3 regions of the Agrobacterium sp. genome follow, and region 2 is predicted to be linked to each of the others. Evidence: predicted binding sites of a transcription regulator. Region 2 holds the regulator's gene; each other region holds the start of a gene.

Region 1 (9,758 bases), on a different contig from region 2:
CACGCGGCTGCGACAGCGCGCCGCCGATGATCGCACCCGTCGCAAAGGCTGCGAGCGGGAACCAGTAACCGTCATGATGACGATAACCCGGGCGGTAATCACGATAGCCGCGATGGCCGCCATACCAGCCTCGACGTCCGCCATCCCAGTCGCGACGGTCGCGCCAGTACTGCACATTCACGATATTCTTGCTGGCGTCGTTGCCCACCGTCTCGACACTCTTCGGCGCCATTGGTAGTGGCATCGCTGCTTCTGCCGGAACAATCGCTCCTGCTACCACGATCGCAGAAAGACCGACAGCCAAGATATTCTTCATATAGTCTCTCATCTGACTTCCTCCATTCACGACGGTCGACAGGCCGTTGGACGTGAATAATAACACCTTTTTCTTCTTACTCAGCCAGTTTGTCGGTTCTGGCCGGAACATTACCGGTTGCAGGCTAGGCGTTTTCGTCTGAACCCAGCATTAACGATCCATTCACGCTTCGGTTACCCGGCCCGGCCGCCTGAAAGCAAAAGCCCGGATCAAAATCCGGGCTTTCGAAAACCACTATCAGCGGCTGTAAGGCGATACGCATATGCGGCGCGGACCGCTATTTGGCTGGTAGCTGTTGTCGTAAGCGCGATACGAGCGCCAGCGGTTCTGGCACCATTCGACATGGCTGCCGCCATAGGCCGGGCGCGGCTGCGACATGGCGCCGCCGATGATCGCGCCTGCGGCAAAGGCTGCAAGCGGGAACCAGTAACCGTTGTGATAACGGTAGCCCGGACGGCGATCGCGATAACCGCGGTGACCATTGTAATATCCATCACGCGGCGGGCGCGGGCGATACATGCGGTCGCCGTACCTGCGGTCGCCTCTGCGGTCCCATTCGCGGTACTGCACCGGCACAACATTATTGTCGGCCGTGATCGCCGGCTTCGGCATCGGCACGGGCGCCTGGAACGCCTGCGATGGCGTAAAGCTGGTGAGGAACACGACTATCGCCGTGGCGACACTCGTTGTCCGGAAATTCATCATGATCTTCCTCCGTTTGCTTCAGCGCGTTGGACCACGCCTTTTCACCCACTCGCTCTTGTCGGAGATATGGGACAGCCCCGTTCTACGCCCGAAAAGAATTCGATGACGTGCAAACGAGTTTAGAGAAATTTAGTTCCAAGACAACTATCCGGTGAAAGACGAATGAGATGAAACGCCTGCTCGTGTCAGGCTTCCACCTTCACGTCAGTCAGAGGCCGCGAGCAGCAGGCAAGAATATAGCCTTCCTCGATTTCCTCATCGAGAATGCCGCCATTGTGGTTCATCTCCACCTCACCCGAAAGCTTCAGCACCCGGCAGGTGCCGCAGATGCCGGATTCGCAGGCAGCGCCGATACGGACGCCGGCGGCACGCGCCGTCATCAGAACCGTCTGGCCGGGCTGGCAGGGCATTTCCTTGCCGGAAAGGGTGAAACCCACCATCGACAGTGCCTCGCCATCCGCACCGGTGAGGACGTTTTCACCAACGGTGACCGGGGCAGCCGGCGCGAAGCTTTCCTGATGGTAGCGACTCATATCGAAGCCGGATGCGTCGAGCATCGAGCGGACGGCGGCCATGAACGGCTCCGGCCCGCAACAGAAGACGGTGCGCTCCATGAAATCTGGCGCCAGAAGCGCGATCTTGGCCTTGTCGACCATGCCTTTCAGGCCAGACCACAGGTCGGTGCGACCGCATTTCTCGACAATGAAGCCGAGCGAGAGGTTCGGCATGAAACGGGCGAGATATTCCAGTTCGTGACGGAAGACGATATCGCCGGGTGTGCGCGAACAATTGACGAAGGCAATGTCGCTCTGCGGCGCGCGGTCACTCATGTCGCGCACCATTGACATCATCGGCGTGACGCCGGAGCCTGCCGAAATGAAGAGATATTTGTCGCCGGGATGCTTGACGTAGGAAAAGTCGCCGAGCGGCCCCAGCGCCCGGATTTTCATGCCGGGCTTCAGATTGTCGAACATCCAGCGCGTGCCGATGCTGTTGGCCTGCGCTTTGACCGTGACCGACAGCGCGTAGGGTCGCGACGGGCTGGAGGACAAGGTGTAGGTGCGGTAGAGCGGCTCCGCACCCACGGGCAATTCCAGCGTGACGAACTGGCCCGGCAGATAACGGAACCAGTTCTGGTCCTCGGAGCGGAACAGAAACGTCATGACGTCCGGGGTCTCGGGCGTCACTGAAATGCATTCCAGCAGCTGGAGCTTGTCGCTCCACGGCTTCATCTCGTCTATGTGCTTGTAGGTCACAACCATATTCATCTTCGCATCACGCTACAGCAGAGAGCCGGGCCTTATCGCCGGAGAGCCGGTCGACCATGAAATCGGAATACCAGTTGACGAACTGCATCACGCCGCCCTCATCCTCCATGGAATAGGGGCCGGGCTCATAGGCGGGCGAGCGAATGCCGAAGGCATTTTCCTCGACGATGCGGCGGTCCTGGTCATTGGTCTCGTTCCAGACGTGGGTGAGATCTTCAAGATCGTAGTCCACGCCTTCAACCGCATCCTTGTGCACCAGCCATTTGGTGGTGACCATGGTTTCCGTGGCGCTGAGCGGCAGCACGCGGAAGGAAATGGTGTGGTCGCCGAGGAAATGATTCCAGGTCGTCGGGTAATGGAACAGGAGCAGCGCGCCGATATGGCTGATGCTGACATCCTCCGAAAGCGGTCGGCGCACGGCGCGCTTGCCAGACATGGTGTAGCTTTCCGCTTCACCAATCAGCGGCATGCGGGCGACGCGGAACTGGCCCTTCGGGTCGATCTTGAAGCGGCTCGGCAGGCCGGCGGCCTCGCAGCGCGCCCAGTGGCCGCCGATTTCGGGGTCGCTGGCACCGCCATCCGTTCCCGTCACGCTCGGGTTTTCGGGATAGGTGCGGCAGAGTTCCGGGTGGTTGGCGGCGCAATGGTAGCACTCGCGGTTGTTTTCCCAGACGAGCTTCCAGTTGCCCTTTTCGATGATCGTGCTTTCATGCGCGACCTTCGCTTCCCAGATGCGGTGCGGAGCCATGTAGCTCTCGACTTCCTTGCGCATGGGCTCGAAATCCGCCGGCTGATCGGCAAGGCAGATGAAGACGTAACCGGCGACGGTTTCGCAGGCAACAGGCTTCAGGCCGAAATCGCCCTTGTCGAACTCTTCACCCATGTGACGTGCGAAGAGCAGCTTGCCGTCGAGATCGTAGGTCCACTGGTGGTAAGGACAGACAAGGCGCGCCGACTGGCCCTTCTGCGTGGTGCAGACGCGGGAGCCGCGGTGGCGACAGGAATTGTGGAAGGCGCGGATCTGCCCATCGCGACCGCGAACGATGACGACGGAATAGGCGCCGACCTGAACGGTGAAATAGCTGCCGGACTTCTGCACTTCGCAATCATGGCCGACAAACAGCCAGTCGCGATACCAGATCGTTTCCATATCCAGCTTGAAATAATCCGGGTCCGTGTAGAAGGGCTGTTCCAGGCTGAAGCCTTCGCGGCGGTTTTTCAGCTGGCGCAATACGGTATCACGCAATTCCATGGCCAAATCCTCGATCAAACCGCCCTGCCCGACACCATTTGCGGGGTTGCGGAAGCATGTACTCATCTAAACACCGGCGGTCATTTGCGGCAGCACAAACAGCGACATCGGCTTCCGCATTGGCGACAAATTGCGACATGCGCAATTCGCCGTCGCAGCCCATTCCGCTGGGAAATCCGACAGCTATTCAATGTCGGAAATCACGTCGCAATATGACGCATGATGTCGCGCGCTTTACTCCCCACCCGTTAAAAAACGGGAGGCGCGACGCAACGGAGTATTAACGCGCCCTAAACTATCTTGCCGGATCGACAGCAACGAGGGCGCTTCCGGTGGAGAAGGCGACACGCATACGCTATTTCGATGCGAGCAGGCATTCGGTCACACCGATAAGATCGAAGACCGCGCATTCGGATTTCCTGCGGACAGGGCGCATCAGCCGTTATGAAGAGCGCTGGTTGCCGAGGGAACGCGTCTATTACAGTCATGATGAAGTGGCTGCGCTGACCGGGCGAAAGCTGGAAGCCGCCGCCGATGCCACCCACAACCGTCTCAACGCCTTTCACCAGTCCATCCGTTTCCCGAAGATGGTTTTTCACCATCTGCTCAATGACCGGCCGCATCTCGGCTATTGTCACGTCACGGCGGCGAAAACGAGCTTCGATGCCGAGCGCCATGTGCTCTGGTCGTTCTATTTCGCGAATTTCTTCGCCGAGCTGAGCGGGGCCGGGAACTTCTTCGAAAATATCGATGCGCGCTATTCACGGATGTATTTCGCCGTCGCCATCAACGCGCTTCCGGATCAGGAAATCGCCGTCGACACCTCCATCCATCGCGGCGGCTTGCTGTTCCAGACCCATGATCCGCGCGTGGCGCTGAAAAATGTGCTCATGCTCGGCGCGCGGTCCGAGGAGATGCGCAAGGTCATCAAGGCGATATAGAAGCGATAGAGCGCCCCGGCGCTTTATCTTTATTTGTTTTATGCAAGTCGTTATCCCGAAACCGCGGACCACTTTCGGGCGACATGCATTAGCGCTTCCCACTCCGCCCTGAAATACGCTATTGACCGCCCTGAAAGGCAGCATCATGGCGCGTCATATCAATATAGACAACGAGCGGGAAACAGCCCTGCAGGCAGCAGCAACCGAGCTTGCCGCCGGCCAACCCATCGCCCTGCCGACGGAAACGGTCTACGGCCTTGCCGCCGACGCCACCAACCCGGCGGCGATTACCCGCATTTACGAGACGAAGGGCCGGCCGCAGTTCAACCCCTTGATCTGCCACATGGCCGATATCGCCATGGCCGAACGTTACGCCGTCTTCGATCCCATATCGCGGAAACTCGCGGAGGCCTTCTGGCCCGGCCCGCTGACACTGGTGCTACCGCTGAACCCGGCAAGCGATATTCATTCGCTGGCGACGGCCGGGCTCGATACGGTCGGCATTCGTGTGCCCCAGGGTTTTGCCGGCGATCTCATCCGCCGCTTCGGCAGGCCGCTCGCCGCCCCCAGCGCCAATAGTTCCGGCAAGATCAGCCCGACAAGTGCCGCCCATGTGGAAGCGGATCTCGGCCAGAAGATCAATCTCATTCTCGACGGCGGCGCAGCCTCCGTCGGCGTCGAATCCACCATCGTCAAGGTGGAAGAGGATGGCCGGGTGCGGCTGCTTCGTCCCGGCGGCATCGTCACCGAGGACATAGAACGTGTTGCGGGCAAAAGCCTCGAACGGCCCAAAAAAGCCGCCGCCGCCATTGAGGCGCCGGGAATGCTGGCCTCGCATTATGCGCCGGGCGCCGCCGTGCGCCTTCACGCCACCTCGGTTCTGCCGGGCGAAGCGCTAATCCGCTTCGGCGGCATCGCCATATCAGGCGAAGAGGCCGCGCGCACCGTTCTCGACCTTAGCCCCACCGGCGATCTTGCCGAGGCCGCCGCCAATCTGTTCGATTATCTGAAAGCCGCCGATGCGAGCGGTGCGGACACCATCGCCATCACCGCCATTCCCACCCATGGTCTCGGAGAGGCGATCAACGACCGCCTTTCCCGCGCCGCCGCGCCGCGAGGCTGACGGCACCCAATCCTTTCGCCCATGTTTCAAAAGACAGCGAGACGCCGCCCATGACGACCACCGCCATCCCCTCCTCCGACATCCTTGACCGCTTTGCCGCCATTGTCGGCGAAAAGAACGCGGTGCGTGACCCGGCGGAAATGGCGCCGCGGCTGGTGGAAAATCGCGGCCTTTATCGCGGCGCCTCGCCGTTGCTGCTCAAGCCGGGGTCGGTCGAAGAGGTCTCGGCCATTCTGCAGCTCGCCAGCGAGACCGGCACTGCCATCGTGCCGCAGACCGGCAATACCGGCCTTGTGGGCGGCCAGACGCCGCGTGCCGATGGCACCGACATCATCCTGTCGCTGGAACGCATGAACCGCATCCGCGATATCGATCCGGTCGCCAATATCATCGTCGCCGATGCCGGCTGCATTCTCGACGACATCCACAAGGCCGCCGACACGGTGGAGCGCATGTTCCCGCTGTCGCTCGGCTCTCAAGGGTCCTGCCGCATCGGCGGCAATCTCGCCACCAATGCCGGCGGCACGGCGGTTCTGGCCTATGGCAATATGCGCCAGCTGTGCCTCGGGCTCGAAGTGGTGCTGCCGACAGGCGAAATCTGGAACGGGCTGCGCCGGCTGAAGAAGGACAACACCGGTTACGATCTGCGTGATCTCTTCATCGGCTCGGAAGGCACGCTTGGCGTCATCACCGGCGCGGTGTTGAAGCTCTTCCCGAAGCCGCTCGGCCATCAGGTGGCCTTTGCGGGGCTGACCTCCACCGAAGATGCGCTGAAGCTGTTTGAAATGGCCTCCAACCTCTGCGGCACGGCGCTGACCGGCTTCGAACTCATGCCGCGAATCGGCGTCGAATTCACCGCCAGACATATTCCCGGCGTGCGCGATCCCCTGGAGCAACCGCACGACTGGTACGCGCTCATCGATATCTCCACCTCCGATTCGGCGGAGACGGCGGATAGCATGATGCAATCGCTGCTGGAGCGCGGTTTTGAGGCCGGGCTGGTTCAGGACGCCGTGCTCGCCGCATCGGAGGCGCAGCGACAGGCGCTCTGGCACATGCGCGAGAGCATGTCGGATGCGCAGAAGCCCGAAGGCGGGTCGATCAAGCACGATGTTTCCGTTCCGGTTTCAAAAATACCGGAATTCATGGCGACGGCGGAAAAGGCGGTTCTCGCTGCCATCCCGGGCGCGCGTGTCTGCGCCTTCGGCCATCTGGGTGACGGCAATATCCATTACAATATTTCCCAGCCTGTCGGTGCCGACAAGGCCGAATTCCTCGGCCGCTGGCGGGATATGAACGAGGTCGTGCATGGCATCGTGCTGTCGCTCGGCGGCTCCATTTCGGCCGAACACGGCATAGGGCAATTGAAGCGCGATGAACTGGCCGCCATTCGCCCCGGCATCGAAATGGAGCTGATGCGACGCATCAAACATGCTTTCGACCCCGCCGGCATCATGAATCCCGGCAAGGTTCTGGCCGGGTAAGACGCGCCCGTTAAGCCGAAGCCCGCAGCGCCCAGGCGGGTACTATTTCCGCATTCAGCCGGCGCGGTTTCTGCGCGCCGACAAATTGCGTCAGGCTCATGCCCGATCTGGCGATCGACAGGGCATGCTTCTTTGGCAGAAGATATCCGTGTTCCAATGGCGGAATACGGCGCAGCACGCGGCTGAAGACATTGCGCCGGTGATAGCGCGAGGGCGAGAAGCGGGCCGGCTGCGCGCAGATCGCCACATATTCGAGAATCTCGTCGATCCAGCCCGCCTGCGGGCGCGCGCCGGGCTCGATCAGAAGCAGCCAGCCGCCGCGCGCGGACTTCACGACATCCTCGATGTCCCATTGCCCATAAAAACGGCAACCGGCGGCATCGGCGACGCGCGACGACCCATCGCGCGAACCGTGATCAAGAATCACAACATCACTTACAAGCCCTTCCACGGCCCCGGTGACAAGCGCAGACAGCGTATGCGCCAGTTCCGGTTCGTGATCCCGGCATTCCATTATGACTGTCAACATCTGCATAGCTCTAACGCATCGCACAATAAATTGCCACTGTGCTGATCGCGGTAAAATCCGTGGCTGCTTATGCCGACCATCACGCGGCCTCCGCACGCGGTCAGGCATATCGCGGTCACGCCCCTGTCTGATGCGCGAGCTGAATCTGCAATTTTGTTCTTGTAATGTTCTCATTCCTGATGTAGGAATTTAATCATTCGGAAGGCGATAAAAGCCCGTCCGGACGGAAACGGTTTAGGGCGTTGAGCGTGCCTCGAAAGGCGTGCGGCGTCCTGGGAGCATCCAGATGAGAAACCATACGCTTTCGGGGCAGGCTGCCTTCCAGCCGAGCCATATGCCTGACATTGCCAATGCGCTGGCCGATGCATCTGGCCTGCGCATCGAGATCGACCGCCGTCGCGGCCGTGGCGCCGGGCTCAATCCGGATGGACGTTTCGAGACCTTGCAGCACGAGGTTTTCGACGATGGCTGGCAGACGCTCGAGGACATGCCGGAGTTCCGCACCGAGGTGCAGGTGGAGAAGCCACGCAGCATCATCACCCGCAATGAATCGCCCGACATCCCGTTCGACCGCTCCATCAATCCCTATCGCGGCTGCGAACATGGCTGTATCTATTGTTTCGCAAGGCCGACACACAGCTATATGGGACTTTCGGCCGGTCTGGATTTCGAATCGAAGCTCTTCGCCAAGCCGGATGCGGCAAAGCTGCTGGAAAGGGAACTGGCGAAACCGGGCTACAAGCCAAGGGTGATCGCCATTGGCACCAATACCGACCCTTATCAGCCGATTGAGCGCGAATGGCGCATCATGCGGCAGATACTGGAAGTGCTGGCCAAGGCCGATCATCCCGTCGCCATCGTCACCAAATCGGCGCTGATCAAGCGGGATATCGACATTCTGGCGCCCATGGCCAAAAAGGGGCTCGCCAAGGTCGGCATTTCCGTGACGACGCTGGACCGCAAGCTCGCGCGCAACATGGAGCCGCGCGCCGCCACGCCGGAGAAGCGGCTGGACGCGGTGAAGGCGCTGACCGAGGCGGGCATTCCCGTGGCCGTGATGATGGCGCCTGTCATTCCGGCACTCAACGATCATGAAATCGAGCGCATTCTCGAGGCCGGCAAGGCCGCCGGCGCCACCGAAGCATCTTATGTGCTTTTGCGCCTGCCGCTGGAGGTGAGCCCGCTGTTCCGCGACTGGCTGCTGCGCAACTATCCGGACCGTTACCGCCATGTCATGTCGCTGGTGCGCTCCATGCGTGACGGCAAGGATTATGACGCGGAATTCGGAAAACGCATGAAGGGCGCCGGCCCCTATGCCTGGCAGATCGGCAGGCGTTTCGAGATGGCCACGAAGCGGCTTGGCCTCATCCGCCGCGGCATCCACCTGCGTGACGATCTCTTCGTGCCGCCGGGCGGTGCAGGCGTGCAATTGTCGCTGCTTTGAGAAGTAAACGCTGAAAGTGACTGAGGTGATGGATGCCCGAACTGAACTCGACGTCATCCTCGGGCTTGACCCGAGGATATAAACCGAGCGCGATAGTGGATCCTCGGGTCAAGCCCGAGGATGACGTCGAGCATGAAGGATAACTCGCCAACAATCGGAGGCTCTGTGAGCCTATATTAAACGGAATTCAAAACGATAGGGAGCAACCTTCTCATCTTGTTGCTCCCCACGAAATGCCCGACGGGTTTTCCCTGGCCCGCCGGACATCGCCCCCGGAGCCGCCGCCTCGCGTGCGATCGTTTTTCCTCCGCCGCCCCGTTGGAGGATCAAAGGTCATGATGACCTTCGGGGCACGGTGAGCCACGCCCCTTGACCCCGGCTCACCATGCCTGTCATCGCCCGCTTCCGGGGGCTTGCAGGAGATCGGGTGTGTGTGCCAGTTTCGCCGCATGAAACGCACGGCCACACCCGATTCTCCTGCCCTTTTTGATCTTGCCGAAACCGGCCCTGACTTCTCCTTCGAGCTGGAGGCGAAAAAGAAGGGCCTCTGGCCCGTCGCCGGCACGGATGAGGCAGGCCGGGGGCCTTTGGCCGGACCCGTGGTTGCGGCAGCCGTCATTCTTGATCCGGACAATATTCCCAAGGGGATGGACGATTCCAAGAAGCTAACCAAGCAGAAGCGGGAAAGCCTGTTCG
Region 2 (9,758 bases):
TGTTGAAGCTCTCGTAGACCTGACCCTGGTTGGCCGCGCCGTCACCGAAATAAGTCACGGAAACATTGTCGTTGCCGCGATAACGGTTGGCGAAGGCAAGACCGGTTCCAAGCGAAACCTGCGCACCGACGATGCCGTGACCGCCGTAGAAATGCTTCTCCTTGGAGAACATGTGCATGGAGCCGCCCTTGCCTTTCGACAAGCCGCCCCTGCGGCCGGTCAACTCGGCCATGACGCCACGCGCGCTCATGCCCAGAGCGAGCATGTGGCCGTGGTCACGGTAAGCGGTGATGACCTGATCGCCTTCCTTCTGCGACATCTGCATGCCAACAACAACGGCTTCCTGACCGATGTAGAGGTGACAGAAACCGCCGATGAAGCCCATACCATAAAGCTGGCCGGCCTTTTCTTCGAAACGGCGGATAAGAAGCATTTCACGATAAGCGTGAAGCTCTTCTTCCTTCGAGAAGTCCGGGCTGTTCTTGCCGGTAAATTCGGTTGCAGCCTTTGCCGTTGTCTTGCGGCCGGATACGGTCGCTGGTTTTCGCGGCGCCATTCATCCCTCCCTGAGTTGCCGTTTGAATGGATAGAGTGGCGCGTACCATATGCAAGAAAATGCCATGCAGCAATGCTTTAAACGCATGGCACATATTCACGCTAAAGCGCTGTGAATAAATCACAAATGATTAATTAACTTGATTTAGGTTAATCAGAAATAGGTGTTCATGATGACGATTTCGTCCGTGCGGGACATATTGAGCTGATAGCGCGAAATCTCGTCGATCATGTCCCGCTCAAGCGAGCCGTCGCTCATCAATTCCACCTGCCGCTCAAGCGCCACACGCGCCTGCGTGAGCTTTGCGAGCTCCGCGGTGCGGGTAATGCGCTGCCGCTCCAGCCGCTCCGTCGCCTGCAGGCCGAAGTCGCCATGAATGGAATGATACCCGAAATAGGAAAGAAAAGCGATCGTGATGGCCGGAACGATCAAACGGCCGAATCGTCTCTTTTTATGATGTCTGGTCCACATGCCGGAGAGAAGCCTTAAAACGCACAACGTGATTCTGAGACTAAGCCGGATTGTTTAACTATCCGTTGACCTTAAATTCCTGTCGGCTGACGGACGCAAAAAAGCCCGCCGGAAGGCGGGCTACGTTTGCAAAGAGAGTTCTCCTCTCAACTTCGTCATCCTCGCCCTTGGGACGAGGATCTATAAGTGGTTTGGAAGGTGGATCCTCGGGTCAGGCCCGAGGACGACGTCTCATGCGTGGACACGTCTTTCACCAACCTCAGCCCGCCAAGCGGCGGGCCACGTCGCCAAACCTGAACGCGAATTATCCGCGCAGGATCGAACGGCCGGCGTAAGCGGCCTGCGGGCCCAGCATTTCCTCGATACGGATCAGCTGGTTGTACTTCGCGAGCCGGTCGGAACGGGCAAGCGAACCGGTCTTGATCTGACCGCAATTGGTGGCAACCGCGAGATCGGCGATGGTGGAATCTTCCGTTTCGCCCGAGCGGTGCGACATGACGGCGGTGTAACCGGCCTTGTGCGCCGTTTCGACCGCATCCAGCGTCTCGGAAAGCGAACCGATCTGGTTGACCTTGACGAGGATGGAGTTGGCAACCCCCATCTTGATGCCGTCGCGAAGACGTGCGGAGTTGGTGACGAAAAGATCGTCGCCCACCAGCTGGCACTTGTTGCCGACGAGATCGGTCAGCGTCTTCCAGCCTTCCCAGTCGTCTTCAGCCATGCCGTCTTCGATGGAGATGATCGGATACTTGCCGACCAGATCGGCGAGATATTCAGCCATCGCGCCCGGCTCCAGCGTGCGGCCTTCGCCTTCGAGAACGTATTTTCCGTCCTTGAAGAATTCGGTCGATGCACAGTCAAGACCAACGAACATGTCGTCGCCCGGACGGTAACCGGCCTTTTCAATCGACTTCATGATGAAATCGAGCGCAGCCGGCGCACTTTCGAGGCCCGGTGCAAAACCGCCCTCGTCGCCGACGTTGGTGTTGTGGCCCTGCGCCGACAGTTCTTTTTTCAGCGTATGGAACACTTCCGAACCCATGCGCACGGCTTCGCGGATGTTTTCCGCGCCGACCGGCAGGATCATGAATTCCTGGAAATCGATCGGGTTGTCTGCATGCGCGCCGCCATTGATGATGTTCATCATCGGAACCGGCAGCAGATGTGCGTTCGGGCCGCCGACATAACGGTAAAGCGGCAGGCCGGAAGCTTCAGCGGCAGCCTTGGCGACTGCAAGCGATACGCCGAGGATGGCGTTCGCGCCAATGCGCGACTTGTTCGGCGTGCCGTCAAGCGCGATCATCATCTGGTCGATCTGAATCTGGTTTTCGGCATCAAAACCGCCGATGGCGTCGAAGATTTCCGTATTGACGGCTTCGACCGCCTTTTCCACGCCCTTGCCGAGATAACGCTTGCCGCCATCGCGCAGCTCAACCGCCTCATGCGCGCCGGTGGAGGCGCCGGAGGGAACGGCGGCACGGCCCATGGAGCCGTCTTCGAGATAAACGTCGACTTCAACGGTCGGGTTGCCGCGGCTGTCGAGGATTTCGCGCGCGATGATATCGGTAATGGCAGTCATGGTCTCTCCCTTGGGAATGGAACAGATATTTTCCGTCGCCTGTCTTAGACGATGGCGAAGAAATTACAATGACGGTGGGCAGCGGAAACGGCCCGCCCGCCATTAAAATCGATTGGCACAAACGGCGCCCGCCGCAGCGGCCAGCCCTCAGGCTTTGGTGATGGCGTCGAAAGCCAGAAGCTTTTCGAGCAGTTTCGGCATGTCCTTCAGGTGCACCATGTTGGGGCCGTCAGACGGCGCATTATCAGGGTCCTCATGGGTCTCGATGAAGAGGCCGGCCACGCCGACGGCGACCGCCGCGCGTGCCAAGGTCTCGACGAATTCGCGCTGGCCGCCCGTGGAGCCACCCTGCCCGCCCGGCTGCTGCACCGAGTGGGTGGCGTCAAACACGACCGGCGCGCCAAGCGATGCCATGATCGGCAGGGAGCGCATGTCGGAGACCAGCGTATTGTAACCGAAGGAAGCGCCGCGCTCGCACAGAAGCACATTCGGGTTGCCGCTCTCATTAAGCTTGGCGAGCACGTTCTTCATGTCCCAGGGCGCCAGGAACTGGCCCTTCTTGACGTTGATGACACGGCCGGTTTTGGCGGCGGCGACGAGAAGATCGGTCTGGCGGCTGAGGAAAGCCGGAATCTGCAGCACATCCACCACCTCGGAAACGATGGCGCATTGCTCCTCGGTGTGAATGTCGGTCAGAACAGGAAAGCCGAATTCCTTCTTGAGATCAGCGAAAACCTGCATCGCACTGTCAAGGCCGATGCCGCGCTTGCCGGAAAGCGAGGTGCGGTTCGCCTTGTCGAAGGAGGACTTATAAACGAGCCCGATCCCCAGCTTGTCGCAAAGCTCCTTCAGGATGCCAGCGATCATGAAAGCATGTTCCCGGCTTTCCATCTGGCAGGGGCCGGCGATCAGCGAAAAACGCTCGGTATTGGAAAAGGAAACCTTGCTGGCGCCGTCGCCGGCGGTGACTTTGAGATTGTTCGTAACGCTCATCATTTTTCCTCGAAGGCGAAGGCAACGCCCTGACCAGGTGCTGCGGGCACCACCAGGCGACCGCCCGCTTTTGCGCAGGACACGCCATTAGCAGCAAGCGCCGCCTCTGTCACGGCAAGATCGTGTGACGAAAAGACGATGCCCGCACCGCGCAATCCGCCGCCTCTCCAATCAGGAGTATTCGGAGCCTGTCCGCTGAAATCAGGTTTTCCGGTCAATCTGATGCGCGCATTGCCAGTCGCGAAAACCATATCACCATCCGGAGATATTCTGCCCTCACAACCAAACACCGTTTCGATCAAGCGCGCCGCGTTCGGATCATCACCGGAGAACAGAACGATTTCACTGAGGCCGGAGACACCGTTGGCATGGCGCTCCAGCACTGTTCGATCGCCCGGCAGGGCCTGCAGCCGCTGACAACTAAACAGAAAGAAATCCGCCGCCCCGCTTGCCGCAAAAGCCAGCCGGAACGCCGCCTCGCTTTCCGATCCATCCGGCATCCGCACAGGCCGCGAAAACTGGAACACATCGCCCGCTGACACGCCAGACGTCAGAAACCTGTCATGGTCGGCAAGGGCATCTTCGGTTTTGGCGACAAGAGCCGAAAAACCCTCCCGCCCGTCACGTTGCCGGAAGGCCCTGTCCCTGCCCGTGAACACATCTCCCCTGTCTGCCGACGCATTATATTTAGCCGGATCAGCAATTACGAGCGGCTCCAGATAGGTCCCGTCGGTAAAAAAAACACAGGCATTTCGGGTGCCGAAAGGATGCAAAGCCTCCGGTGAGACCGTAAATCCAAGGCTGGCGAGACGTTTCGCGGCAACGCCGATATCCTGCACCGGCAGAACGAGATGATCGACGCTATGGGATTTCATCATGACCTGTTTCCTGCGCTGGCACTCCGCCCGGACATGCCTGGACGATTTGGGCCGCAGAAAAGCACAATCGTAGGCCAAGAAGCAAATCATCAAAACAACAGATAGCAGCTTCACGAAATTTTAGGGGATTGCGGAACACATATGGAACATATAGTGTTCGTTCTGTATTTGTTTCGCGACTTCCACTACGATTCTAAAGGGTGTTTTCCTCATGCTCACGCGCAAACAGCAGGAATTGCTTCTCTTCATTCATGAACGAATGAAAGAGTCCGGCGTGCCGCCATCCTTCGATGAAATGAAGGACGCACTCGATCTTGCCTCGAAATCTGGCATCCACCGCCTGATCACCGCCCTCGAAGAGCGCGGGTTTATTCGCCGGCTACCAAATAGAGCGCGAGCGCTGGAAGTCATCAAGCTGCCTGAGGCCTATACGCCGGGTGCAAGGCCGCAGCGCGGCTTTTCGCCGAGCGTCATCGAAGGCAGCCTTGGCAAGGCCAAGGCGCCGGAAGCGGCCCCTGCCCCCAAGACGCCGGCCAATGATCTCGTCGGGGCCGTCACCGTGCCGGTCATGGGCCGCATTGCCGCCGGTGTGCCGATTTCCGCCATCCAGAACAATACCCACGATGTGGCCGTGCCTGTTGATATGCTCGGTTCGGGCGAACATTACGCTCTTGAGGTCAAGGGCGACTCGATGATCGAGGCCGGCATTTTTGATGGCGATACCGTCATCATCCGCAATGGCAATACGGCGAATCCGGGTGATATCGTCGTAGCGCTGGTGGATGATGAGGAAGCCACCCTGAAGCGTTTCCGTCGCAAGGGCGCCTCCATTGCGCTCGAGGCGGCAAACCCAGCCTATGAAACGCGTATTTTTGGACCGGACCGGGTGAAAATCCAGGGCAAGCTGGTAGGGCTGATCCGCCGTTACCATTGATTCAAGGCATGGGGCCGCAATTCCTTTTGCTGCGGGCACCATCAAGATTATGGCGCTCCCCTTATGGAGCATTGCAGCTTGCTCCTTGGAACGATGCGGCTCTGCATAAGTGAGAAACGACATCGTCTGGCAGGTCCGCACATCTTTTATCGCGAAGGCCAGCAGGCAGCGGTAAGAAACAGATGATTGAAAATGAGCATCCTTAATTTCGTTGAGAAAGGATGCAGGTCATCAGTCTCGTCGCGGTGTGTTTCGTCGTCATCTCCGAATGGTGACGTGCAGGTGCTTCTTTTCTTCCTGCCCCACTCATCAATGCGGCTTATGGGAGCCATGGATTATTTGCAATATTCCTGGGCCCATCCGCCGGTATAGAAATGCGCATCATATCGGGGAACACGCCATGTACGATCTTTATATCGCCAACAAGAACTATTCCTCATGGTCACTGCGGCCATGGGTATTGATGCGCACGCTCGGCATTGCTTTCGATGAAAAACTCGTTCCCTTCGGCGAAGGCGTTTCCTTCTCCACCTTTTCGCCAACCGGCAAGGTGCCTTGCCTCGTTGATGAAGGCGTGACGGTTTGGGAATCGTTGTCGATCGCCGAATATCTGGCGGAGCGACATCAGGGCGTCTGGGCGAGCGACAAGCAGGCAAGAGCCTGGTCGCGTTCGGCTGCGAGCGAAATGCATGCGGGCTTTTTCTCGCTGCGCAATCTCTACCCCATGTCGGTCGGCATTCGCGTAAAACCGAAGGGTGGTGATACCGGGCTAGCGGCCGACATAAAGCGCGTTGATGCGCTGTGGAGCGAAGGCCTGGCAAAATTTGGCGGGCCCTTTCTTGCCGGCCAGAAATTTACGGCGGTCGATGCCTTCTTCTGCCCGGTGGCTTTCCGTTTCCAGACCTATGGCGCGGAACTTTCGCCCGCAGCGAAAGCCTATTGTGACCGGCTGCTCGCCCTGCCCGCCATGCGCGAATGGTACGAGGCCGGACTGAAGGAAACCTGGCGCGACGCGGCGCATGAAGAGGAAATCGGCGGGATCGGCGAATTGACGACGGATCTGCGCATCAAGGCCTGACGATCCAGGCTGGCGGCCCTCATTGTGGTGCCGCCAGCAACCGCGTGACGGCATCAGGGACCTCATGGTCAAAACGGCCGCTTTTCCAGTCGTAATAGCGATGTTCGCTCCAGGGCCTGTCCATGCCGGCTATCGCGGCGCGCAACCTGCCGACTACCGCTACCTGATCGCTGCCGGCAAAGTCTATTTCCAGTGAACCGATCCGCCGCAGGATATCGCGGTTAAGCAAGAGTGCGCCCGAGCGGCATTGGGAGAAGGATGTTCTGCGGGAAACGACGACAATATCGGCGATATCACAAGCCTTTCCGGCAAATCGACCATCTTCCAGAACGATGATCCATTCGCCGCTTCCCGCGCGTGCGGCACACCATATGCCTTTGCTGCAGGTGAAAATACCGGGCTCCGCGTCTCTCAGGGCCACCGTCATCTGCCGTGTAACCGCCCTCATCTTTTCCGGATCAAGCTTCGCCTTGGTCAAAGCCACGGTGGTTGCCGCAGCCTCGCTCTTGAGAAAGACCGGCGGAACTGGCTGTTCCGGCAGCAGCAGTGCCCTTTGCCACTGGTCATAAACGAAACCCTGCGGCCGTGTTTTCGTCGTGTAGGCTTTGCCATCCTCCAGCAGCGCCACCAGCATGCCATCCTCATGAACAAGCAGATGAGGCGGATTGCGATAGGCCGTGGCCGCCGACAGGCCAAAGGCGAGGACCAGAAACGGCAAACCAAGAAGCGCCAGCCGGCTGCGTAACAATGCCAGCAGCAGAAAACCAACGGAGGCAAGCCCCAGGAACCAGCCATGTGGCCGCCCCGTCGCAGCGCTTCCTCCCCAGGAGGCCACCTCCCGGGAAACTTCGATCACGAGAGCCATACCGTAACCCATGACCTTGAGGAACGGAGCATCAAGCCCGAAAGGCATCAGCAGCATGGCGACAAGGCCGAAAGGCATGACGATCAGCGACATGAGCGGCATGGCGGCCAGATTGGCAAAAAGTCCATAGGTGGTGACACGCTGAAAATGCTCGGCGGAATAGATCGCAGTCGAAAGACCGCCGATCAACGAGGTCGTGATGACGCCGCCGATGATGGCGCCCGCCGTTTGCGCCACCGTCATCCATGCCGGTTTGCGCCCGATGAACAGCCGCTCGCGATCAACACGCCAGCGGCTCCAGGCGGCATAGGAGGCGACGAGCGCGATGGTTGCGGCAAAGGACATCTGGAAGCTCGGGCCCATGATTTCCGAGGGCGACAAGGCAAGAATGACCAGAGCGGAAAGCGCAACATTCCTGAGACTGAGCGAGGGTTGATCGAAGAGAACAGCGATCAGCATCACCGACATCATCAGCCAGGCGCGTTCGGCGGAGACGGCGAAACCGGAAATCAGATAATAGGCAAGCGTCATCAGGAGTGCGGCGAAAGCCGAGATTTTCTTGACGGGCCAGCGCTGCGCAAAGGCCGGAAAAAGGCTGAAGGCAAGCCTCAGCCCCACAAAGAATATGCCTGACGCCAGCGCCATGTTGAGCCCGGATATGGCAACGATATGGGCAAGGCCGGAAAGCCGCAGCGCTTCCATCGTCCCGGCGGATATGGCCTGTCTCTCATCGGTGACGATGGAGGCGGCAAAGGCTCCGGCATCACCGCCGATGGTGTTGCGGATGCGTTCGGCAATGGCGGTGCGCAGGCCGTAAAGCCGCATATCGGCCCATTCCAGCCAGTCCGTTCCGGCCCTGACGTCATCTTCGGGTGATATGACCGTCTGTGGCGGCTTATAAAAGAAGCCCGTCGCGCCTATGCCCCTGAAATAGGAGGCAAAGGCGAAATCGTTGAGCCCCGGCAAAGCCGGGCCGGATGGTGGCGAAAGCCGCGCCTTGCCACGAATGGTCGCGCCCAGTGCGACAGGTTCACCTCCCCCGCGTGAGAGAAGCGAGACCTTTTCCGGCGGGCGTGACAATGCCGGCGCCTCCGTAGCGGCAAGCCGCACCACATATCGCCAATCCCCGCGTGCATCGACCTCCCGGCGCGTCACCGTGCCTGTAATGGTGGTGGTGACGGGTGTATCCAGCACCACGGTTCCCACCCGCCGCGTTTCTACCTCGGCGAAAAGCATGCCCAGCAAGAACAGCGCGAAAAAGCCGCAGGCCGTCGCTGCCAGGCCCGAACGATATTTCGTGAAGGATGCCAGACCCGCGGCAATGAGACATGTGATCGCCAGAACAGGGAATGAAGGCGAGGTGTCGAGGGAAAACCAGAAGATCGCACCACAACCGATAAAGACCGGAACGAAAAGAAAATCGTGGCCGAATGAGCGCTCCTCGGCGAAGCACGCGGCGATTTTTTGAGGGGCGATAGCTCGCAGTTTTGGCCTGCTGACAAGGGCGGGCGTATCATATGTCGCGACATCCCCGGTTCTGCGTAGCGGAAACAGAATCTCCGCCGTGCCGGGCAAGCCGCCCTGCATCGTTTCCGCATATCCGAAATGCTTTTTTTCCCCTTGACCAAGCACTCTGCGCCGCGCCCCTGCCGCACCGGAAACAGGTTTGCAGGCGGATGCGAGGGATTGCAATGCTTTCCTTTAACCCTGCGTTGACCGAGATCGAATTGCTATGATGATAAAGCGAAAAGCAACGCAATTGCGTATGCCGCAATGCACAATTTGACCTTTGGATAGCTTGGCATCGGCGCAAGGATCATATAGCTAATCGGTAGACGCTTAACCGCGGGGCGTGTCTCAACGCCCCCACCCGCATGTTTTCGGAGGATCAGTATGACGGAAAAAAGCGCTACAGTGACACTTGGCGAAAAACAGGTCGAACTCCCGGTCAGGGAAGGCACGATTGGACCAAGCGTCGTCGATATCGCCACGCTGTACAAGCACACGGGCTCCTTCACCTACGACCCGGGCTTCACGTCGACGGCCTCCTGCGAATCCAAGATCACCTATATCGATGGTGACGAAGGCGTTCTCCTTCACCGCGGCTTCCCGATCGAGCAGCTTGCCGAACAGGGCGATTTCCTGGAAACCTGCTACCTGCTGCTCTACGGCGAACTGCCGACGGCTGCGCAGAAGAAGGATTTCGACACCCGCGTCACGCGTCACACCATGGTGCATGAGCAGATGAGCCGCTTCTTCACCGGCTACCGTCGCGACGCGCATCCGATGGCCGTCATGTGCGGCACGGTCGGCGCTCTCTCGGCCTTCTATCACGACTCGACCGACATTACCGATCCGCACCAGCGCATGGTCGCTTCGCTGCGTATGATCGCAAAAATGCCGA
Region 3 (9,758 bases), 110 kb from region 2:
GTCATCATCACCGACCGCCCGGTCTCGTTGCGTTTCGTACAGCACCCGGCGCTGTTTGTTCCACGCGACGATGCCGATGACGGCAAGCTGCTTCTTTCGGATGTGGAGTTGCGCCCGGCGACATTCGATGCAGCCTTGGGCACGGTTGAGGTTGCCGTCAATGAAAAGACCCAGTCCCTCAAGCCGGCGGCGAAGGCCAGAGAACCCTCACCCCTGCGCATTCTCATCACCCGGCGTGGCGAGCGCGAAAAGGTGATGGATATTCAAACCGTGCTGACCCGTCTCGGCTTCGATGCTGGTTCTGCCGATGGTTACACCGGAGAGATGACGATCAGCGCAATCAATGGTTTCAAGCGCTGGAAGGGGCTGAAGACCACCGGGCCGCTTCTGACCGACGCCTTCGTGGCGGCGCTTTATGCCTCCGCCGGTGAAGACCATCCGCCGACCGGCCAGATCATGGTGCGGCAGGATTTCAAACCGCTGTTCGAAGCAGCCATCGACATCAAGGACCCGGAAGTGGCGCTCGGAACCCACTTCTTCGAGGCTGTTACCGTGGACCGCGCGGCTGGAACTGCCGAATGGAACGGCGTGACGCTCGAAAACCACCTGCCGGCGGCAGCCCGCAAGCGGCTCGGAATCACCGTTACCGAAGCCCCTGGCGGCTTCGATCAATTGAGCGCCGTGCTCAGCCGCCTCGAAATACCCGCAGAGATACGCAGCCGTATCGAACAGGAGCTTTCAAGCGGCAGCTCGATCACCGTTTCCGACATTAGTCACCAGATGGAAACAGGCGCCGGAACGGACTTCATCACCGTTACGAAAGAAGGGCCGGTATGAGCGACGTGTGAGGCGCGAGCCTCACACCAGTTCCACGTCAACGACACCGGGTGCGGACCGCAGCGCAGCGGCGATTTCCGGCGAGATACGGTATTTCTCCGTCAGTTCCACCTCGATCTCGCGGCTGCCTTCATCCTTGATGACGATGAAATAGACCGAGCCGTCACCCTTGGTGTTGAGATGGCGGGCGACCGTTTTCAGCGGACCGGAATCGCGCACATAAACGCGCAGAGCCTTCTGCATCTGCACGGATTTCTCTTCAAGCGACTGCGCCGTCTGTATACGCAGGCCGATGCCTTCCGGGCGCTCTTCCGCCTGCACGGTGATAACAAGCGATTTGCCGACTTCCAGCAGATCCCGGAACTGGCCGAGCCCTTCGGAAAACAGCACCGCCTCATATTGCCCTGATGCATCCGAGAAGGTGACGATTCCCATCTTGTTGCCGGTGCGGGTCTTGCGTTCCTGCTTGCCGGTGACGGTGCCGGCCAGACGCCCGGCGGTCGCACCCTGTTTCACCGCCGCTGAAAAATCGGCGAAATTCTGCACCCGCAACTTTTCCAGCACGGGGCGATAGGTATCGAGAGGATGGGCGGTGAGGTAAAAACCGAGAACCTGATATTCACGCAGCAGTTTTTCCGAAGCGAGCCAGGGCTGGAAAGCGGGCAGGACAAGCTTTTCCGGGCCGTTGCCGCCGCCGGAACCGAACATGTCCGACTGGCCGATGGTGCGATTGTTCTGCGCCATCTGCGCATAACCGATAATGCGGTCCAGCCCGCCGATCAGTTCGGCGCGGTCGCGGCCGAAACAATCGAAAGCGCCGGCATTGATCAGGCTTTCCAGCACACGGCGGTTGATCTGTTTGGGGTCAATGCGCAGGCAGAAATCCTCAAGGCTCGTGAACGGCTTGCCGTCGCGAACCTGGACGATGTGTTCCACCGCACCCTCGCCTACGCCCTTGATGGCGGCCAGCGAATAATAGATGCGGTTTTCACCCGTCTCGAACTGGCGGAAGGACGTCTGCACCGAAGGTGCGACGACCTCGATGCCAAGGCGGCCTGCATCCTGCCGGAAATCGTTGAGCTTTTCCGTGTTCGCCATATCGAGCGTCATGGAGGCCGCGAGGAACTCTACCGGATAATGCGCCTTCATATAGGCGGTCTGGTAGGACACGATGGCGTAGGCGGCGGCATGACTCTTGTTGAAGCCGTAATTGGCGAATTTCGCCAGAAGGTCGAAGATGGTGTTGGCTTGCGGCTTCGAGACGCCATTCTTGATGGCGCCATCGACGAAGCGCTCACGCTGCTGGTCCATCTCCTCCTTGATCTTCTTGCCCATGGCGCGGCGCAGAAGATCGGCTTCGCCGAGCGAATAACCTGACAGGACCTGGGCGATCTGCATCACCTGTTCCTGATAGACGATAACGCCCTGCGTTTCCTTGAGCAGATGGTCGATGGTCGGGTGGATTGATTCCAGCTCCTCCTCGCCATGTTTGCGGGCGTTATAAACCGGGATGTTTTCCATCGGGCCGGGACGATAAAGCGCCACCAGCGCGATGATGTCCTCGATGCAGTCCGGCCGCATGCCGATCAGCGCCTTGCGCATGCCGGCACTTTCCACCTGGAACACGCCGATGGTTTCGCCGCGCGACAGCATCTCGTAAGTTTTGGCGTCATCCAGCGGGATGGCGGCAAGATCAACCTTGATGCCGCGCTTGGCGACGAAATCCACCGCCACCTTCAGCACCGTCAGCGTCTTCAGACCGAGGAAGTCGAATTTGACGAGGCCGGCGCTTTCCACCCATTTCATGTTGAACTGGGTGACCGGCATATCGGATCGCGGATCGCGATACATCGGCACCAGCTTGGAGAGCGGCCGATCGCCAATGACGATACCGGCGGCGTGGGTGGAGGCGTGACGGTAAAGCCCCTCAATCTTCTGGGCGATATCCAAGAGGCGGGCGACGACCGGCTCCTTGTCCGCCTCTTCCTGCAGGCGCGGCTCTTCCTCGATCGCTTTTGACAGCGGCGTCGGATTGGCCGGGTTGTTGGGCACCAGCTTGCAGATCTTGTCCACCTGCCCATAGGGCATTTCCAGCACGCGGCCGACATCACGCAAGGCCGCGCGCGCCTGCAGCGAACCGAAGGTGATGATCTGCGCCACCTGCTCACGGCCATATTTGGCCTGCACGTAACGGATCACCTCTTCACGGCGGTCCTGGCAGAAGTCGATATCGAAGTCGGGCATCGATACGCGTTCGGGATTGAGAAAGCGTTCGAACAGCAGCGAGAAGCGCAGGGGGTCGACGTCGGTAATGGTAAGCGCGTAAGCGACAAGCGAACCCGCACCCGAACCACGGCCAGGGCCTACCGGAATATCATGCTGCTTGGCCCATTTGATGAAGTCGGCAACGATCAGGAAGTAACCGGGAAACTTCATGCGCGAGATGACGCCGAGTTCGAAATCCAGCCTGTCGCGATACTCCTGCTCCGTATAACCGGCCGCCATGCCGAGCGCTGCCAGCCGCTGATCCAGCCCCTCTACTGCCTGGCGGCGAAGCTCCTCGGCTTCAGCGCGTTCCGCCGCTTCGGGGTCGTCGCTGGCGCCGGTGAAGCGCGGCAGGATCGGGCCACGCTTCTTCAGCACGAAGGAGCAGCGGAGCGCGATCTCGACAGTGTTTTCGAGCGCCTCGGGAATGTCGGCAAAAAGCGCCACCATCTCCTCACGACTCTTGAGGTAATGGTCGGGCGTCAACCGAAACCGGCTGTCATCGGAGACGATGGCGTTGTGCGCCACCGCCATCAGCGCATCATGCGCCTCGTAATCAGCCTTGGAGGGGAAGAACGCTTCATTGGTGGCAACCAGCGGAATATCATGCTCGTAAGCAAGGCCGATCATGCGCCGTTCATGGGAACGGTCGTAGCCGGACTGGCGCTGCAATTCGATGTAGAGACTGTCCCCGAAGAGTGACTTCAATGTCAGCAGCCGCTCTTTCGCCTGCGCTGCATGGCCTTCCTTCAAGGCCATATCCACCGGTCCGCCAGAAGCGCCCGTCAGCGCGATCAAGCCGGCATTGGAGGCTTCCTCCAGCCATGCGCGGGTAATATGCACGGAATGACCGCCACTGCCCTCGCCTTCCAGATAGGCGCGGCTGACGATATCCACCAGCCGCTCATAACCTTCGGCATTGGCGGCCAGTAGAACGATGGCGGGAAGTTTCTGAAGATGGCTGTTGTGGTTGCGGCGATCCTCCGCCGCATCCTGCATGTCGATCGACAGCTGGCAGCCGATGATCGGCTGCAGACCCTCATCGCGCGCCTTTTCGGAAAACTCCAGCGCGACGAAGAGGTTGTTGGTGTCGGTAATGGCAATGGCCGGCTGGCCGTCGGCGACGGCCTTGGACATGATTTTCTTGAGGGGCAACGCCCCCTCAAGCAGGGAATAAGCGGAATGAACCCGAAGATGGACGAAACCGGGCGTCTTCAACGTTTCGCCAGAGATCTCTCCACGCATAACCGTATCGCCCATATCATCATCCTGTCATTCTGAATCGAGGGGGCGATTTTCCGATTTCCGGCGCTTAATGTCCACCGCTTTGCGGCGTCCATACAGGCTTCTGCGCCGGTGTCTTCTTCACAGGGCGGTGAGGATCACCGAGAAGCTGGCAACAAAGACAGCGATGGAAGCGAAAGCAGCAACGTCACGGATGAAATCAGTCATTGGTCTCTCCTTACTCGTTATGTTCCAACTTTGTTCTCATTTTGTTCGATTGTCAACAGGGTTCTGCTGATATTCCTCTTGCTAATGTACGAGAATCGCCTTCGGTTCCGATCAAGGGAACGGCAAGCCGCTGACTCCAAAGCGAAAAACCCGAAGGCAAAAAACGCCTCCGGGTTCGGAAAAAAATCAAATTCAGAGAACAGCTATTCTTCAGGAGGCGCCGGAGAGATTGATCCGGGCTCGCGACGGTTCGTCCTCGTTCCCTCACGGCAACGACCAGCGTAGTCGTTCCGGTCGCTCCGGAAGGCATGGTGATGCGCGAGGATCATCCCCGCGCAATCCCATGGTCAGAAATCGACGATCTTCCCGTCGGCGAGCGTTACGCGCCGGTCCATGCGGGCGGCGAGTTCATGATTGTGGGTGGCAATCAGCGCCGCGAGGCCAGATTGGCGCACCAGCGCCTCCAGCGCGTCGAATACATAATGCGCGGTCTCCGGATCGAGATTGCCGGTCGGCTCGTCGGCGAGCAGCAGGAGCGGCGCGTTGGCGACGGCGCGGGCAATGGCGACACGCTGCTGTTCACCGCCCGAGAGTTCGGCCGGACGGTGTTCGCCGCGATGCCCCACACGCATATAGTCGAGCAGCGCGCTGGCGCGCTTGCGAGCTTCAGCCTGGGTGAGACCGGCGATGAGCTGCGGCATCATCACATTTTCCACCGCCGAGAATTCCGGCAGGAGGTGATGGAACTGATAAACGAAGCCGATATCGCTGCGGCGGATCGCGGTGCGCGTTTCATCCGGCAGGCCGTTGCAGGGCGCGTCGTTAATATAGACCTCGCCGGCATCGGGATGTTCCAGCAGGCCTGCCAGATGCAGCAGCGTCGATTTGCCGGTGCCTGAAGGGGCGACCAGCGCCACCATCTCACCGCTCTTCAATTCAAAATCGGCCTTGCGCAGAATGGAAAGCGACGTCTCGCCCTGACCATAGGTTCTCTCAACGCCGGTGAGCCGCAGCACTGTTTTTTTTGCCATATTGCGAAGCGGTCCTTATTCGTAACGCAGGGCCTGCACCGGATCGAGCTTGGAAGCCCGCCATGCCGGGAAGATCGTTGCCAGGAAAGAGAGCGTGAGCGCCATGATGACAACGGAAATCGTTTCGCTGATATCCATTTCTGCCGGAAGCTGGCTCAAGAAATAAAGCTGCGGGTCAAACAGCACCGTGCCCGAAATCCAGGAGAAGAACTGCCGGATGGATTCCACGTTGAGGCAGACGATGACGCCGAGCGCCACACCGGCGAAGGTGCCGACCATACCGATGGCCGCACCTGTCATGAAGAAGATGCGCATCACCGCGCCCGAACTTGCGCCCATGGTGCGCAGAATGGCGATATCGCTGCCCTTGTCCTTCACCAGCATGATGAGGCCGGAAATGATGTTCAGCGCCGCCACCAACACGATGAGGGTGAGGATCATGAACATGACGTTTCGTTCCACCTGCAGGGCGGAGAAGAAGGTCTGGTTCCGCTGCCTCCAGTCGGTAATGTAGATCTGCCTTTCGGCCGCCTGCTCCACCAGCGGACGGATGCCATCGACATCATCCGGGCGGCTCACATAAAGCTCGATGGATTGCACGATGCCGTCGGCATTGAAATAAAGCTGGGCTTCGGACAGAGGCATATAGATCATCGATGCGTCGTATTCCGACATGCCGATCTCGAAGACACCGGAAATCTTGTAAGATTTGACGCGCGGATTGACGCCCATCGGCGTTACGTCACCTTCTGGTGATATGAGGGTGATATCGTCACCCGCCGTAACACCAAGCTGGGCGGCGAGCCTGGAGCCGACGAGAACGCCGTCACCCGCCATGAAGCCGACGAGGTCGCCGGTCTTGATGTTGGTGGCGACTTCCTTGACCTTGTCGATATCCTCCTGGCGCACACCGCGCACCAGAGCGCCGGAACCCGCACCGCCACGACCGGAAGCCAATGTCTGGCCCTCCACCAGCGGCAGAGCCATGGTGACGCCGGGTACGGCGGCGAATTTCTTAGCCAGCTCATCATAATTATTGAAGGGCTGGTCAATCGGCTGCACGATCATATGGCCGTTGATACCGAGAATGCGGGAAATCAGCTCCGTGCGGAACCCGTTCATGACAGCCATGACGATGATAAGCGTCGCCACGCCCAGCATGATGCCGACAAAGGAAAAACCGGCGATGACGGAAATGAATGCTTCCTTGCGCCGCGATCGCAGATAGCGCCAGGCCACCATACGTTCGAAAGCGGAAAACGGCCGGGCGGTCTTTGCCCCGGCGGAAACAGCCGCACCCTTGTCAGCCTCGGCTTGTGCCATGTCGTCTCCCTGATCTCAAACTGCAAGGCCGGTCTTTTCCGAAAACCGGCCCATATTTCTGCTGCATCTGCGCTACGAAACCGGAGCGGACTTCGGGTGAAGCCGCTCCGTCTTCCATTCGCGCTTAGGCGAGCACCTTGTTCATCGCCGCCTCGATCGTCACGGTCTCCCGCTCGCCGGTCTTGCGATCCTTCACTTCGACTTCGCCATTCGCGACCGAACGCGGGCCGACGATGATCTGCAGCGGCACGCCGATCAGATCAGCGGTGGCGAATTTCTGGCCCGCCCGGTCGTCCGTATCGTCGTAGAGAACATCCTTGCCGGCGTTGGAGAGCTGATAATACAGCTTTTCACAGGCCGCATCGCAGGCCGCATCGCCAGCCTTCATGTTGATGATCACGACGTCGAAAGGAGCGACCGAGGCCGGCCAGATGATTCCGTTCTCGTCATGCGATGCTTCAATGATGGCGGGAACAAGGCGTGTCGGCCCGATGCCATAAGAACCCATGTGGACGGGGTGTTCCTTGCCGTCCTTGCCCTGCACTTTCGCGCCCATCGGCTCGGAATATTTGGTGCCGAAATAGAAGATGTGCCCAACCTCGATGCCGCGCGCGGAAAGGCGCTCGCCTTCGGGAATGGCGTCATAGGCGGCTTCGTCGTGCATTTCGGACGTGGCTGCGTAATCGGTCGTCCACTCGTCGAACACGCCCTGCAGCGCCGCGACATCGTCGAAATCGGTGCTTTCAGCTGGAATGCCTCGGTCGAGGAAGCTCTTGTGGCAGAAGACTTCGGATTCGCCGGTATCGGCCAGAATGATGAACTCATGGCTGTGATTGCCGCCGATCGGGCCGGTATCGGCGCGCATGGGAATAGCGCGCAGGCCAAGGCGCTCAAAGGTCCGCAGGTAAGCCACGAACATCTTGTTATAGGAATGGATCGCGTCTTCCTTGGTCAGGTCGAAGGAATAGGCGTCCTTCATCAGGAACTCGCGCGAACGCATCGTGCCGAAACGGGGACGCACCTCGTCGCGGAACTTCAGCTGGATATGATAGAGGTTCAGCGGCAGGTTCTTGTAGGACTTCACATAGGAACGGAAGATGTCGGTGATCATCTCCTCGTTGGTGGGGCCATAGAGCATCTGGCGGTCCTGGCGGTCCTTGATGCGCAGCATTTCCTTGCCATAGTCGTCATAACGGCCGCTCTCCTGCCAGAGTTCGGCGGTCTGCAGCGTCGGCATCAGAAGCTCGATGGCGCCGGAACGGTCCTGCTCCTCGCGGATGATCTTGTTGACCTTGTCCAGCACGCGCTTGCCGAGCGGCAACCAGGAATAGATGCCAGCCGATTGCTGCCGGATCATGCCGGCGCGCAGCATGAGGCGGTGAGAGACAATCTCGGCTTCCTTGGGGTTTTCCTTCAGGATGGGCAGGAAATAACGGCTAAGACGCATGACGGCTTCCATTGATGTGGACGACAGCGCCAAAAGGCGCGGGAATCGCCCCGAATAGAGGGATATTGGCGCCGGATATAGCGGTTTCTGACCCAGATGAAAACCCGCCATGCAAAGAGCGTTAAGGCGATTTTGTGGTATTTTCACGATAGCTAATTCGCGTCAAAACGCTTTGGCCGGAATATTATTCTTGATCCGGTGCGACAAATTGCACCACAGAGAATTTTTTGCCGACTGTAACAAATATGCAAAAAATGAGATGACAAGCATGGGGGTTTGAGCTAGCTTTAGCTTACAAAAGAGGCAGGAAGTTTAAATTCTTGTCATTTTCGCGGTCAGTCTTGGGAGGATCAGATCTTAGGCGCGCTCGTTCGCAGCCCCGGTAACGGTTACAGATCACGCGAAACCTGAAAACAAGGCTGAAAGGCCTTGTTTTTTTTTGCTTCTGCACGCATTTCCCTGCTCCCGGCCATCAATCCCAGTAGAATTACGGCGATGAATCAGGCACCCGGCAAGCTCCTGCTGTGTGCACGATAGATATGACATCCATATGACAGAGTCTCAGCCAGATTCACGGCAGACTGCCCCTTGCATAGGCAGGCGCTTCGGCTTGCTATCAGGTTGAGGGCGCAGATGTAGGCGGGGGCGGACATTGCCCGCGCTTTTTTCAGTCGAAAACGGGAATAATTCTCGGCAGGTCATCAAGGCTGACACCGAACCACCAGGTTCCGCCATACCAGATCCCGCAGATCAAGGCCGAGATCAGGGTCGTCCACAACACGATACGTCCGCCCTTGAAGCTGGATGGCGCGCTGGCAACCGTCCCCAGCGCCACATCGCCCTCATCGTCCTGGGTGCGCAGGCCAATCGGCAGCACGATAAAAAGCACCGTCCACCAGACGATGAAATAAACGGCGAAGACCGAAAGAAGCGGCATGTGATCCTCCTGCACAATGCGCTTCTTGTAACGCATTCATCCGCAAACCGGAATCAATTCCCTGCAAGATGCATAAAAAGCCTTGGAAAGAGGAACAGAACCGCGCTTTGAGCAGGCACACTCAGGTCGCCGACAAAGGCGGACGATCTCTCTTCCGTCATGCCGGCCCCCGGAACAAGCCCGAGGATGATCCGGCATCCAGCCACGGCGCGTCTGCGCCGTGAAAGGAGTCTTTACGCGATCAAGGACTTGATCGCGCTGGACCCCGGATCTAGTCCGGGGTGACGGCATGCGGATGATACCCCGCTTTCCGGCTCAGACCTTCGTGACGAAAACCGTCACGATCGGCTTCTTGCCCCAGCTCTGATTGGCGGCGGCGCGCACGGCGCGGCGCACCGCTTCACGCAGCAGCTCCAGATCCTTGCGGCGGGCGCGCGGAATGCTTTCGACAGCGCCGAGCACGGCG

The links. Region 2 encodes LexA, which represses DNA repair genes until DNA is damaged. Its sites were predicted from a motif close to TGTTCNNNNTGTGTTCNG; they were not measured.
Region 1: AC5I5B_RS14770 (PA0069 family radical SAM protein) is a predicted target of LexA. The motif match lies at 7,773-7,790, and genes of this name have one in related genera.
Region 3: dnaE (DNA polymerase III subunit alpha) is a predicted target of LexA. The motif match lies at 4,575-4,592, and genes of this name have one in related genera.

The regions. Positions count from the first base shown of each region.
Region 1 is NZ_JCABZP010000014.1:634,946-644,703, reverse strand. It holds gene AC5I5B_RS14810 (BA14K family protein) at 1-328, opposite strand, end outside; gene AC5I5B_RS14805 (BA14K family protein) at 554-1,021, opposite strand; gene AC5I5B_RS14800 (FAD-binding oxidoreductase) at 1,207-2,289, opposite strand; gene AC5I5B_RS14795 (aromatic ring-hydroxylating oxygenase subunit alpha) at 2,297-3,541, opposite strand; gene AC5I5B_RS14790 (DUF6656 family protein) at 3,874-4,482, shown strand; gene AC5I5B_RS14785 (L-threonylcarbamoyladenylate synthase) at 4,628-5,605, shown strand; gene AC5I5B_RS14780 (FAD-binding oxidoreductase) at 5,656-7,089, shown strand; gene AC5I5B_RS14775 (glycosyltransferase family protein) at 7,100-7,618, opposite strand; gene AC5I5B_RS14770 (PA0069 family radical SAM protein) at 7,905-9,062, shown strand; gene rnhB (ribonuclease HII) at 9,512-9,758, shown strand, end outside.
Region 2 is NZ_JCABZP010000010.1:126,080-135,837, reverse strand. It holds gene pdhA (pyruvate dehydrogenase (acetyl-transferring) E1 component subunit alpha) at 1-556, opposite strand, end outside; gene AC5I5B_RS07205 (FtsB family cell division protein) at 710-1,027, opposite strand; gene eno (phosphopyruvate hydratase) at 1,332-2,606, opposite strand; gene kdsA (3-deoxy-8-phosphooctulonate synthase) at 2,754-3,599, opposite strand; gene AC5I5B_RS07190 (VOC family protein) at 3,599-4,477, opposite strand; gene lexA (transcriptional repressor LexA) at 4,689-5,411, shown strand; gene AC5I5B_RS07180 (glutathione S-transferase family protein) at 5,812-6,489, shown strand; gene AC5I5B_RS07175 (ComEC/Rec2 family competence protein) at 6,509-8,941, opposite strand; gene gltA (citrate synthase) at 9,248-9,758, shown strand, end outside.
Region 3 is NZ_JCABZP010000010.1:12,654-22,411, reverse strand. It holds gene AC5I5B_RS06655 (L,D-transpeptidase family protein) at 1-837, shown strand, start outside; gene dnaE (DNA polymerase III subunit alpha) at 859-4,362, opposite strand; gene AC5I5B_RS06645 (ABC transporter ATP-binding protein) at 4,902-5,585, opposite strand; gene AC5I5B_RS06640 (lipoprotein-releasing ABC transporter permease subunit) at 5,601-6,908, opposite strand; gene proS (proline--tRNA ligase) at 7,033-8,355, opposite strand; gene AC5I5B_RS06630 (DUF1467 family protein) at 9,023-9,328, opposite strand; gene AC5I5B_RS06625 (ribonuclease J) at 9,608-9,758, opposite strand, start outside.